DNA from 3 places in the Bradyrhizobium sp. S3.2.6 genome. Region 3 is predicted to be linked to each of the others. Evidence: predicted binding sites of a transcription regulator. Region 3 holds the regulator's gene; each other region holds the start of a gene.
The links. The regulator PhoB, encoded in region 3, activates phosphate uptake and scavenging genes when phosphate is short. The targets are predictions, from matches to a motif close to TGTCATNNANCTGTCAT.
Positions count from the first base shown of each region.

Region 1 (3,271 bases), on a different contig from region 3:
GGTAGGCAAGGCCGATCGAGCTCACCATCAGCGCCGCCGCCCAGAGGAAGCCCTCGTCCACGTCGGTGAGCGGCAGGCCCTTGGTGTTCATGCCGAAGATGCCGGTGATCAGCGTCGGCGGCAGCAGCAGCGTCGTCACGATCGAGAGCGTGTGGAGGTGCTTGTTGCTCTCCTCCTCGTTCTTGAAGCGCAGCTCCTCTTCGAGCAGGCGGCTGCGCTCCCGGAGCTCGACGATGTCGTGGTCGAGACCGTCGAGCCGCTGGGCGAGCTTGCCGGCCTGGATGCGCAAGCCGGGCGACAGATGATCGGTGTTCTTCTGGTCGAGCCGATGGAACAGCACGCGCAGGCCGGTGAGCTGGCGGTGCAGCCGCACGCAGGTCCGGCGCAACCTTCCGAGCGTGCGGCGCATCTCCGGCTTGGCGTCGTCGGCGAGAATGCGTTCCTCGATGCCGTCGATCTCCTGGCCGAGCTTGTCGGCCATGCGATCGAGCGTGTCGGCGACCTCGTCGACGATCTTCTCCAGGAGATGGGCGACATTGTCGACGCGATAACCGCCTTCGAGGACGCGCCGCGTCGCATCCGCCGAGCACAGCGCCTGATGGCGGCCCGAGACCAAGAGATGCTCGGTCATTGCGAAGCGCAGGAACGCGGTCTCTTCCGTAGCAGCATCGATGTCGCGGACGAGATCGGAGAACACGCCGTAGACGCAATGGTCGATGACGTGAAGCTGCTGGAACGTGTCGCTCGACAACAGAAGATCGCGCGCCAGGGGCGGCAGCTGTGATGTCGCGATCCACGGCCGCACGCGACCATCTGTCAAATTGAAATGCAGCCAGAGCCGGCCATCACGGCTGAACTCGATCGGCTGGTCGATCGGCAGCGCCTCGGCGCTGCCGTCACCATGCAAACGAAACGCCCACACCAGTCCAGGAATGACAGGCGCGACATCCGATGTCGCGCTGACAAGCTTTGCCGGCTCGGCCATGCTGACCCCAAATCATTGCAGCCCATGCCCGGGGGCCGTTACTGGCCTCCTCCGGGTCCTCCGGTGCAGTCAATTACGCCAGTGTTACAGTTTGATGATGGCGCGCCGCCCTACTCCGCCGCCAACCCCGTCGCAGCCTCAGTCTCCGCTTCCTTGATGTAATCGTGCACCACGCGGCCGAACGGCAGCGTCAGGTCGGCGATGTAGTGATGCGCGCCGATACAGCGGCGGACCGGAAAATCCGCGACCGGGGCGTTGACGTGCGGCACCAAATGCAGCCGGCCGGGACCCATCCAGGAGCCCTTCGGCACGATGTCGATCAGGTTGATGGCGACGAGCTGACAGACCTCGAGATTTCCGTCGACGCCCGGGATCATCTTCAGATTGATCTGCGTCTTCGACAGCGTGGCGCGGGTAAGATCGCCGTTGCCGGCCATGCTCTCGTGCTTGTAGCCCATCGTGCCCATGGCGACGAGCTGGCCGGCATATTCAAGCGTGCCCGTCAGCGTGTCCTTGACGATCTCGAGTTTTGGATGGGCGTACTTCTTGGGAAAGCCCCAGATCTCGCGGCCGGCCGCGATCGGCGGATCATCGTCGAGATACATCTGCGAGACGAAGTTGACCTCCTCGCCGTGCAGCCGCGCTGGAATCACGAGGCCGGACTCGGTGTAGCTGCCGAAGCCGGAGGAGTCCGGCATCTTGATCCATTCGTAGTGCACGATCGGCTGGTCGATCGGCTCCAGCGGCTCAGGCAGGCCGGCACGGATCAGGTCCGGATCGGTCTCGTAGGTGATGACGAGGAATTCGCGGTTGACGAAGCGGTACGGCCCGGCCGGATAGCTCGGCCCGGCGGCCGGCATGGACGGAAGCCTCAGCAAATCTTCCCTGCGCATCGCTGTCTCCTCTGGTGATGCTGTGATGTCCGGCAAGTTCCGACTTTACCCAAATTGCTAGCCGCCGTCATTGACTGCGGTGTGACGATTTCCGTCAGCCGCACGACCTCCTGCCATTCCCGCCCCAACTGACCTGCATGCAAAGGATGCATCGGCCGGCTTTGTCATCACGCCGTCACCACCGGCCGCAATCGTCCAATGAAGGCAGGAGGCATCATCATGGACGCCCGGACGTCGCAGGCGACACAGACGTCGCAACAGACACATCAGACCCGCCAGCCGCCCGCACGGGGCTGGCGGCCGGAGCGCTGCGACCGCGTCGCGCTGGTCCTGCAGGGCGGCGGCGCGCTCGGTGCCTACCAGGCCGGCGTCTACCAGGCGCTGCACGAGGCCAGCATCGAGCCCGACTGGGTCACCGGCGTCTCGATCGGCGCGATCAACTCGGCGATCATCGCCGGCAACAGGCCGGAGAAGCGGCTCGATGCGCTGCGCGTGTTCTGGGAGCGCATCACCAATCGCAAGATCTGGCACTACACGCCCGACGGCGACATTTTCCGCCAGTGGCGCAACCTCTATAGCTCCTGGATGACGTCCGCGATGGGCCAGCCGGGCTTCTTCACCCCGCACCAGGTCAATCCCTGGTTCAGCGCCGTCGGCGCCAGAACAGCGACGAGCTATTACGACACGGCGGCACTCAAGGCGACCTTGCTGGAGCTGGTCGACTTCGACCTCATCAACGAGAAGAAGATCCGCTTCGCGGTCGGCGCGGTCAACGTGCTCTCGGGCAACTTCATCTATTTCGACAACGCCCATGACGAGATCGAGCCGGAGCACATCATGGCGTCCGGCGCGCTGCCTCCGGCGCTGCCGATGGTGCGGATCGGCACCGATCATTTCTGGGACGGCGGCATCGTCTCCAACACGCCGCTGCAGCATCTGCTCGACCAGGAGGACGCGCTCAATTCGCTGGTGTTCCAGGTCGACCTGTTCAGCGCGCGCGGCGTGCTGCCGCGCTCGATCCAGGATGTGATGGCCCGCCACAAGGACATCATGTATTCCTCGCGCACCCGCCACAATACCGACGTCTACCGCCGCACGCATAATCTCAAGGTGCTGCTCTACAAGGCGCTCGCGAAGATTCCGGACGAGCAATTGTCCGACGAGGATCGCAGCCTCAAGACGAGCCTGCGCAACATGCCGGAGATCGCGATCCTGCATTTGATCTACCAGCAGAAGGCCTATGAAGGCGACGCCAAGGACCACGAATTCTCTGGCACCTCGATGCGCGAGCACTGGACGAGCGGGTACGAGGACACCAAGCGCACCCTGAAGCGCCGCGACTGGATCAAGATGCCAGACGAAGGCATGGGGCTCGTGGTGCACGACGTGCACC
Region 1 is NZ_JBEPOS010000010.1:175,634-178,904, reverse strand. Features, by position in the region: gene ABID58_RS19715 (transporter) at 1-985, opposite strand, end outside; gene ABID58_RS19710 (acetoacetate decarboxylase) at 1,096-1,878, opposite strand; gene ABID58_RS19705 (patatin-like phospholipase family protein) at 2,098-3,271, shown strand, end outside.
Region 1: a site for PhoB is predicted at 2,041-2,057, ahead of ABID58_RS19710 (acetoacetate decarboxylase). Genes of this name have one in related genera too.

Region 2 (3,271 bases), on a different contig from region 3:
TGTTCATGGCGGAGGAGACGAAGGCGTTGCGCCGCAACTGCGAACGCTTGCTCCGGCGCAGCGCGGAATGGATCCACAGCGCGATGGCGGCCAGGAACGCGCAGACGACAATGCCGCCGATCAGGACTTCCCAGATCAGATTGGGGTCGAGATTGCCAAGATAGCTCGGCGGAATAAGGCTGTCCGCGTGGGCACGCGAAGGCGCGACCGCGCTGGCCAGGCACACGACGGCCTGCACAGCAATCGGAAGCATGCTGCCTTCGTGCCAGTTCTTCTCAGCCATCAGCCACCCGCGATTTCAACTGCGGATTGTCTGGCTTCGTGGGTTTGGATCGAGTAAACGCCTGTACGCCCAACAGAAAAATGTGATGCGAAATACGGCAATTGCCCTGACATGATAAATGCTTCCTTAACGGACAACGACTGCGCGACGCGTTTCCCAGGCAAACCGGCCCCCTCTGCAACTTCAACGGGACGTCTGCACGACCATGGATAGGGTCGACTGCGTCGTCATCGGAGCCGGCGTGGTCGGGCTCGCGGTGGCCCGGAAGCTGGCCCAGGCCGGGCGCGAGGTGATCGTGCTCGAGGAAGCCGAGGCCATCGGCACCATCACCTCCTCGCGCAACAGCGAGGTGATTCATGCCGGGATCTACTACCGCGCCGGAAGCTGGATGGCGCGCATGTGCGTCAGCGGCAAGCACGCGCTCTACCGCTATTGCGGCGAGCGCGGCATCCCGCACAAGAATTGCGGCAAGCTGATCGTCGCGACCAATGCCAGGGAAACCGAGAAGCTGCAATCGATCAAGGCGCACGCCGAGGCCAACGGCGTACTCGACATGCAGTTGCTCTCGGGCGAAGCCGCGCGCGCGCTGGAGCCGGCGCTGGCCTGCGACGCCGCGCTGCTCTCGCCGTCGACCGGCATCATCGACAGCCATGCCTACATGCTCTCGCTGCGCGGCGAGGCCGAGGCAGCCGGCGCAGCCTTTGCGTTTCACACGCCGCTGATCCGCGCCAAGGCAGAAACCGGAATGATCGAGATCGAAGCCGGCGGCGAAGCGCCGATGACGCTGCAATGCGGCCTGCTCGTCAACGCTGCCGGGCTGTCGGCGACGACCGTGGCGCGGCACATCGACGGCATGCCGATCGACCGGATTCCACCGGCCTATCTCGCCAAGGGAAACTATTTCAGCTGCAACGCGCGCGCGCCGTTCTCGCGCCTGATCTATCCCGTGCCCGAGCCCGGCGGGCTCGGCGTGCATCTCACGTTGGACATGGCAGGACAGGCGCGCTTCGGCCCCGACGTCGAATGGATCGAGACGATCGACTATGAGGTCGATCCGTCGCGCGCCGAGCGCTTCTATCCCGCGATCCGCAAATACTGGCCAACGCTTCCCGACGGCGCGTTGATGCCGAGCTATTCGGGCATCCGCCCGAAGATCGTGCCGCCGGCCGTGGCAACGCAGGATTTCTTGATGCAGGGTCCGCGCGACCATGGCGTCGCGGGTTTGATCAATCTGTTCGGTATCGAATCGCCGGGACTGACATCGTCGCTCGCGATCGCAGACCACGTCGCGGAGCTCGCAGAAATCTAGATCGTTTTCGAGCGACGTGGATATCGGTTCGCGTCAAGCAAACGCGTCCAAGCAAAAGCTGACGCCCGCGCAATTGCGCGGCGGACACCTGACAGCAGGGATGAGCGCAAAGGCTCTCATCCCTGGCTGAAAGGATACGATCAAACTCTACACTGTTACGGGGTTTACTAGTGAAGCGTGTCGCCGGTGTGCTTCAGTCGCTCGATCTGGTCCTTGACCAGCAACTTCCGGCGCTTCAACTCAACAATTTGCAGGTCGTCTGTTGAAAGGTGCACGAGAGCTTCGTGCAATTCGTGTTCGAGAGTTTTGTGCTTCCGTTCCAATTCAACCAGATGTGCCTGAATTGTCATTCGAAACCTCCTCGGTAGGGGTAAACCTTGGATTCGATCCGGGCGACGAAGTCTACATCACCGATTCGTTCTGTCGATGGGTATCCGTCGTCGCACCGTCATTTTTGAAAATTCATATGTAACGAAGCGTGAGTAAGGAACCACGCGGTGAAAAATCCATGATATCAATGTGATTGCGCTACACCGCTGCGAATCGTTCACATATCTTGCGAGAGAGCGGTGCGCGAAGGTCGCAGATCGCTTGCGATCACGCCGCGCAAGGACGATAATTTCCACAGGGCATCCACAGCCTTAATCTCAGCCTATCGGTTTTCGGCCACCGCAAACATGACCAATGAAGACGAGCGTGAGCTCGAAGCCGAGCTCACCCGGTTGCAGCAGGAACACCGAGATCTCGATGCGGCGATCGATGCACTGCATCAATCGCCCGCCCCCGACCTGTTGCGGTTACAGCGGTTGAAGAAACGCAAGCTGTTGTTGCGCGACCGTATCGCCTTCATCGAAGACCAGATCACGCCCGACATCATCGCCTGACCCGCGAGCAGTCGCGGGTCGCCGCGCATGAATCCGCTTGACTCAAAAAGAACAAAAGAGGAACATTAGTCCCGCCGCCGACGCCCCCCAGGAAACGTCCAGGGAAACGCCCAAGGACAACCCGCAAGGACACCGCAGATGTCAGTCCCCACCCTTCTCGACAACAGCCATTATGAACAGGCCTGCGATCAGGCGATCGCGATGTGCGACGGCAATCTGCGCAGCACCATCAAGGCGCTGATCATGGCCAACGAATATCTCGAAGCCGAGCTGGAAGAATTGAAGGCGGCGATTTCGGCCGGCTGCATTCCCGAGACCTCGCGCAGCAAGATGCGGAGCAAAAGTAGCGCCGCTTGAGCTCAACACTGGAGCAACGCCATGTCGGACGTGACCTACTACGTTGCAATGCCCTTCCTGATCGATGCCGACGGATCGCCTGTCGCGGGCGCCGCCGAGGAATGCCAGAGCTCGACAGCCGCACTGCGGCGCGCCGAGGCGCTGGCGCATGGTGCCGGCCATATCGGCGCGGTCGCATTCAGCCGCAGCGGCGATCCCATGACCGGCGAATTCGGTGACGCTACGCTGCTGTGCAAATTCGGCAACGTGCCGGAAGATCTCGCCACGCTCTAAGTCAGCTGCTGACAAGCCTGATTCCGCGGCTCGTGCCGCCGGTGCGCCTTGCGCACATACATGGCAGCGTCGGCTTCCTCCAGCGCGCGGACCGCATCGGACTGCGCACCGAGCAGCGCGACACCGGCGGAGGCGCCGGCGCTCACCTGCTGGCCGCGAAAGACG
Region 2 is NZ_JBEPOS010000003.1:119,857-123,127, forward strand. Features, by position in the region: gene ABID58_RS08305 (sensor domain-containing protein) at 1-283, opposite strand, end outside; gene ABID58_RS08310 (NAD(P)/FAD-dependent oxidoreductase) at 489-1,592, shown strand; gene ABID58_RS08315 (YdcH family protein) at 1,760-1,942, opposite strand; gene ABID58_RS08320 (YdcH family protein) at 2,270-2,476, shown strand; gene ABID58_RS08325 (hypothetical protein) at 2,615-2,833, shown strand; gene ABID58_RS08330 (hypothetical protein) at 2,855-3,106, shown strand; partial or broken gene ABID58_RS08335 (GGDEF domain-containing protein) at 3,108-3,271, opposite strand, start outside.
Region 2: a site for PhoB is predicted at 2,028-2,044, ahead of ABID58_RS08315 (YdcH family protein). Genes of this name have one in related genera too.

Region 3 (3,271 bases):
CCGAGGTGATCCTGTTCGACGAGCCCTGCTCGGCGCTCGACCCGATCTCGACCGCCAAGGTCGAGGAGCTGATCCAGGAGCTGTCCGAGAACTACACGATCGCGATCGTGACCCACAACATGCAGCAGGCCGCCCGCGTCTCCGACAAGACCGCCTTCATGTATCTCGGCGAGCTGATAGAGTTCGACGACACCAGCAAGATATTCACATCGCCGACCGACCGGCGCACGCAGGATTACATCACCGGCCGGTTCGGCTGAGGAGACGGCACATGGGTTCTGAACATACCGCAAAGGCCTTCGACACCGACCTCCAGGAGCTCACGCGCCTGGTCGCCGAGATGGGCGGCATCGCCGAGCGCATGATCGTCGATTCCGTCGATGCGCTGATCCGCCGCGACGTCGCGCTCGGCCAGCGCGTCGTCGCCATCGACGCCGAGCTCGACACGCTGCAGAAGAAGATCGAGGAGCGCGCCGTGCTCACGATCGCGCGCCGCCAGCCGATGGCGGTGGATCTGCGCGAGATCGTCGGCGCCATGCGCGTCGCGACCGATCTCGAGCGCATCGGCGACCTCGCCAAGAACATGGGCAAGCGCGTCGCGGCGCTGGAGACGGATTTCCATCCGCTCAAGCTGTTCCGCGGCCTCGAGCACATGACCGACCTCGTGCAGCAGCAGGTCAAGTCAGTGCTGGACGCCTATGCCGCGCACGATCTGCCGGCGGCGATGGCGGTGTGGAAGGGCGACGAGGAAGTCGACGCCATCTGCACCTCGCTGTTCCGTGAGCTCCTCACCTACATGATGGAGGATCCGCGCAACATCTCGTTCTGCATCCATCTGATGTTCTGCGCCAAGAACATCGAGCGGATCGGCGACCACGCCACCAACATTGCCGAGACCGTGTTCTACATGATCGAAGGCCAAGCGATCACCGACAAGCGGCCGAAGGGCGACATGACGACCTTCGCCACCACGGTCCCGAACACCTGATTACGCAAGGAGCGACGACCCGATGGGCGCACGCATTATGGTGGTTGAGGACGAGGAAGCTCTGACCGAGCTTCTCCGCTACAACCTCGAAGGCGACGGCTATGACGTCGAGACGGTAATGCGCGGCGACGACGCCGACACCCGCCTCAAGGAGCACATCCCCGATCTGATCGTGCTTGACTGGATGCTGCCGGGGCTATCAGGCATCGAGCTGTGTCGGCGGTTGCGTGCGCGATCCGACACCAAGCAGCTGCCGATCATCATGCTCACCGCGCGTGGCGAGGAGAGCGAGCGGGTGCGGGGCCTGGCGACCGGCGCTGACGACTATATCGTCAAGCCGTTCTCGGTGCCCGAGCTCCTGGCGCGCGTGAAAGGCCTGCTCCGGCGTGCAAGTCCGGAGCGGCTCGCAACCGTGCTGGCGTTCGGCGACATCGAGCTCGACCGCGAAAAGCGCCGCGTGGCGCGCTCGGGCCGGCCGATCGATCTCGGCCCGACCGAGTATCGCCTGCTGGAGTTCTTCCTGGAGCATCCCGGCCGCGTGTTCTCGCGCGAGCAGTTGCTCGACAGCGTCTGGGGCCGCGACATCTACATCGATGAGCGCACCGTCGATGTGCATATCGGCCGCCTGCGCAAGCTGCTCAATCTCGGCCGCGAGCAGGACCCGATCCGCACCGTCCGCGGCGCCGGCTACGCGCTGGACGATCGGTTCGCGAAGGCCGAGCAGGCCTGAAACGGCCTGAGCAGACCTCAACAAAAAAGCGCGCCAAAGGCGCGCCGATCCTTCTCCCGATCGTTCCGGCCCGTGCGCAATTGCGCACCAGGCCGCGACGACGTCGTTTGGAGCTGAGCTTACCGCGCCGGCTTCGCCGGGGCCCGCCTGCGATCCGCTGCCGGCTGATACGCGACCCGCGAGTGCTGGGCGCAATAGGGCAGGCCGGAGAGCGCTTTGCCGCCGCAGAAGAAGAAATCCGGGCTCGAGGGATCGCCGACCGGCCAGTGGCAGGTCGCCTCGTTCAATTCGAGGAGCGACAGCCGCTGGCTCATCGGTACCACGTTGTCGTAGGTGACCGGTTCAGCCTCGACCTCGACCTCGAAAGCCTGCGCCAGCGCGGTATTGCCGCGTGCGATGGGCCTGCTCACCCGCATCATGTGCGGCGCTGGACGCGCCTTGCGCGGCCGCGGAGCTGCCGAAGACGGGCTCTTGGCGCGGCCCGACAAGCCGAGCCGGTGAACCTTGCCGATCACGGCGTTACGGGTGACATTCCCAAGCTCAGCGGCGATCTGGCTGGCCGAAAGTCCGGCCTCCCAGAGCTTTTTCAGCTGTTCGACGCGATCGTCGGACCAGGTCAAAACCGTCATTGCACCCTTTCCTTCGCCGCGCGCCTGCCATCCTGGGGGCCGCACAACGAATGCCTAAGCCTCGAAAAATCCGTGCCGCCAGAATCCCTTAAGGCTCGCCGGGCGCAATGATACGCCCGAACGTTTACGCCGGTACATGAGGACTTTTGGGATCAGAACCGCTGCACGAGATGTCGTATCTGACAAGCCAGACGCTACAATATGGCGTGACTCACGCGCAAGAGTCCGCCGACTCGCTTCCACATGTTCCGTGGCCAAAACCCGCAAATTCGGCACCGCAAGACTACGGAATCTGGGTTTCGCGGGGCTTTCCGGGCGGCATTGACACCAATGGTGCCAAGCATAAGATAGTGATGCGTGCCGCCCTTAAAAGGCGGCACGTTTCGTTTTCCGGACCAATGATGCGCTGCGCAACGCAGTTTCAGGCCGTCCGAAACATCCAAAGAGACCATCATGGCTAACAGCGCAGCGCCGCACTTGCTCCCCGTTTTCGCCAGAACCGACATCGGTTTTGAGCGCGGTGAAGGCGTCTGGTTGATCGCAACCAATGGCGATCGCTATCTCGATTTCACCTCGGGCGTGGCGGTGAATGCGCTCGGCCATGCCCATCCCGCGCTGGTCAAGGCGCTGCAGGAGCAGGCCACAAAACTCTGGCACATGTCGAACCTGTTCCAGAGCCCGGACGGCGAGAAGCTCGCCGCGCGTCTCTGCAACGAGAGTTTTGCGGACTTCGTGTTCTTCTGCAATTCCGGCGCCGAAGCGCTGGAGGGTGTGATCAAGCTGGTCCGCCATCATCACTTCTCCAAAGGACATCCGGAGCGCTACCGCATCATCACCTTCGAAGGCGCCTTCCACGGCCGCACGCTGGCGACGCTGGCTGCGACCGGCTCTGCAAAATATCTCGAAGGTTTCGGTCCGCCGATG
Region 3 is NZ_JBEPOS010000001.1:715,711-718,981, forward strand. Features, by position in the region: gene pstB (phosphate ABC transporter ATP-binding protein PstB) at 1-260, shown strand, start outside; gene phoU (phosphate signaling complex protein PhoU) at 272-988, shown strand; gene phoB (phosphate regulon transcriptional regulator PhoB) at 1,011-1,718, shown strand; gene ABID58_RS03320 (GcrA family cell cycle regulator) at 1,838-2,347, opposite strand; gene ABID58_RS03325 (aspartate aminotransferase family protein) at 2,801-3,271, shown strand, end outside.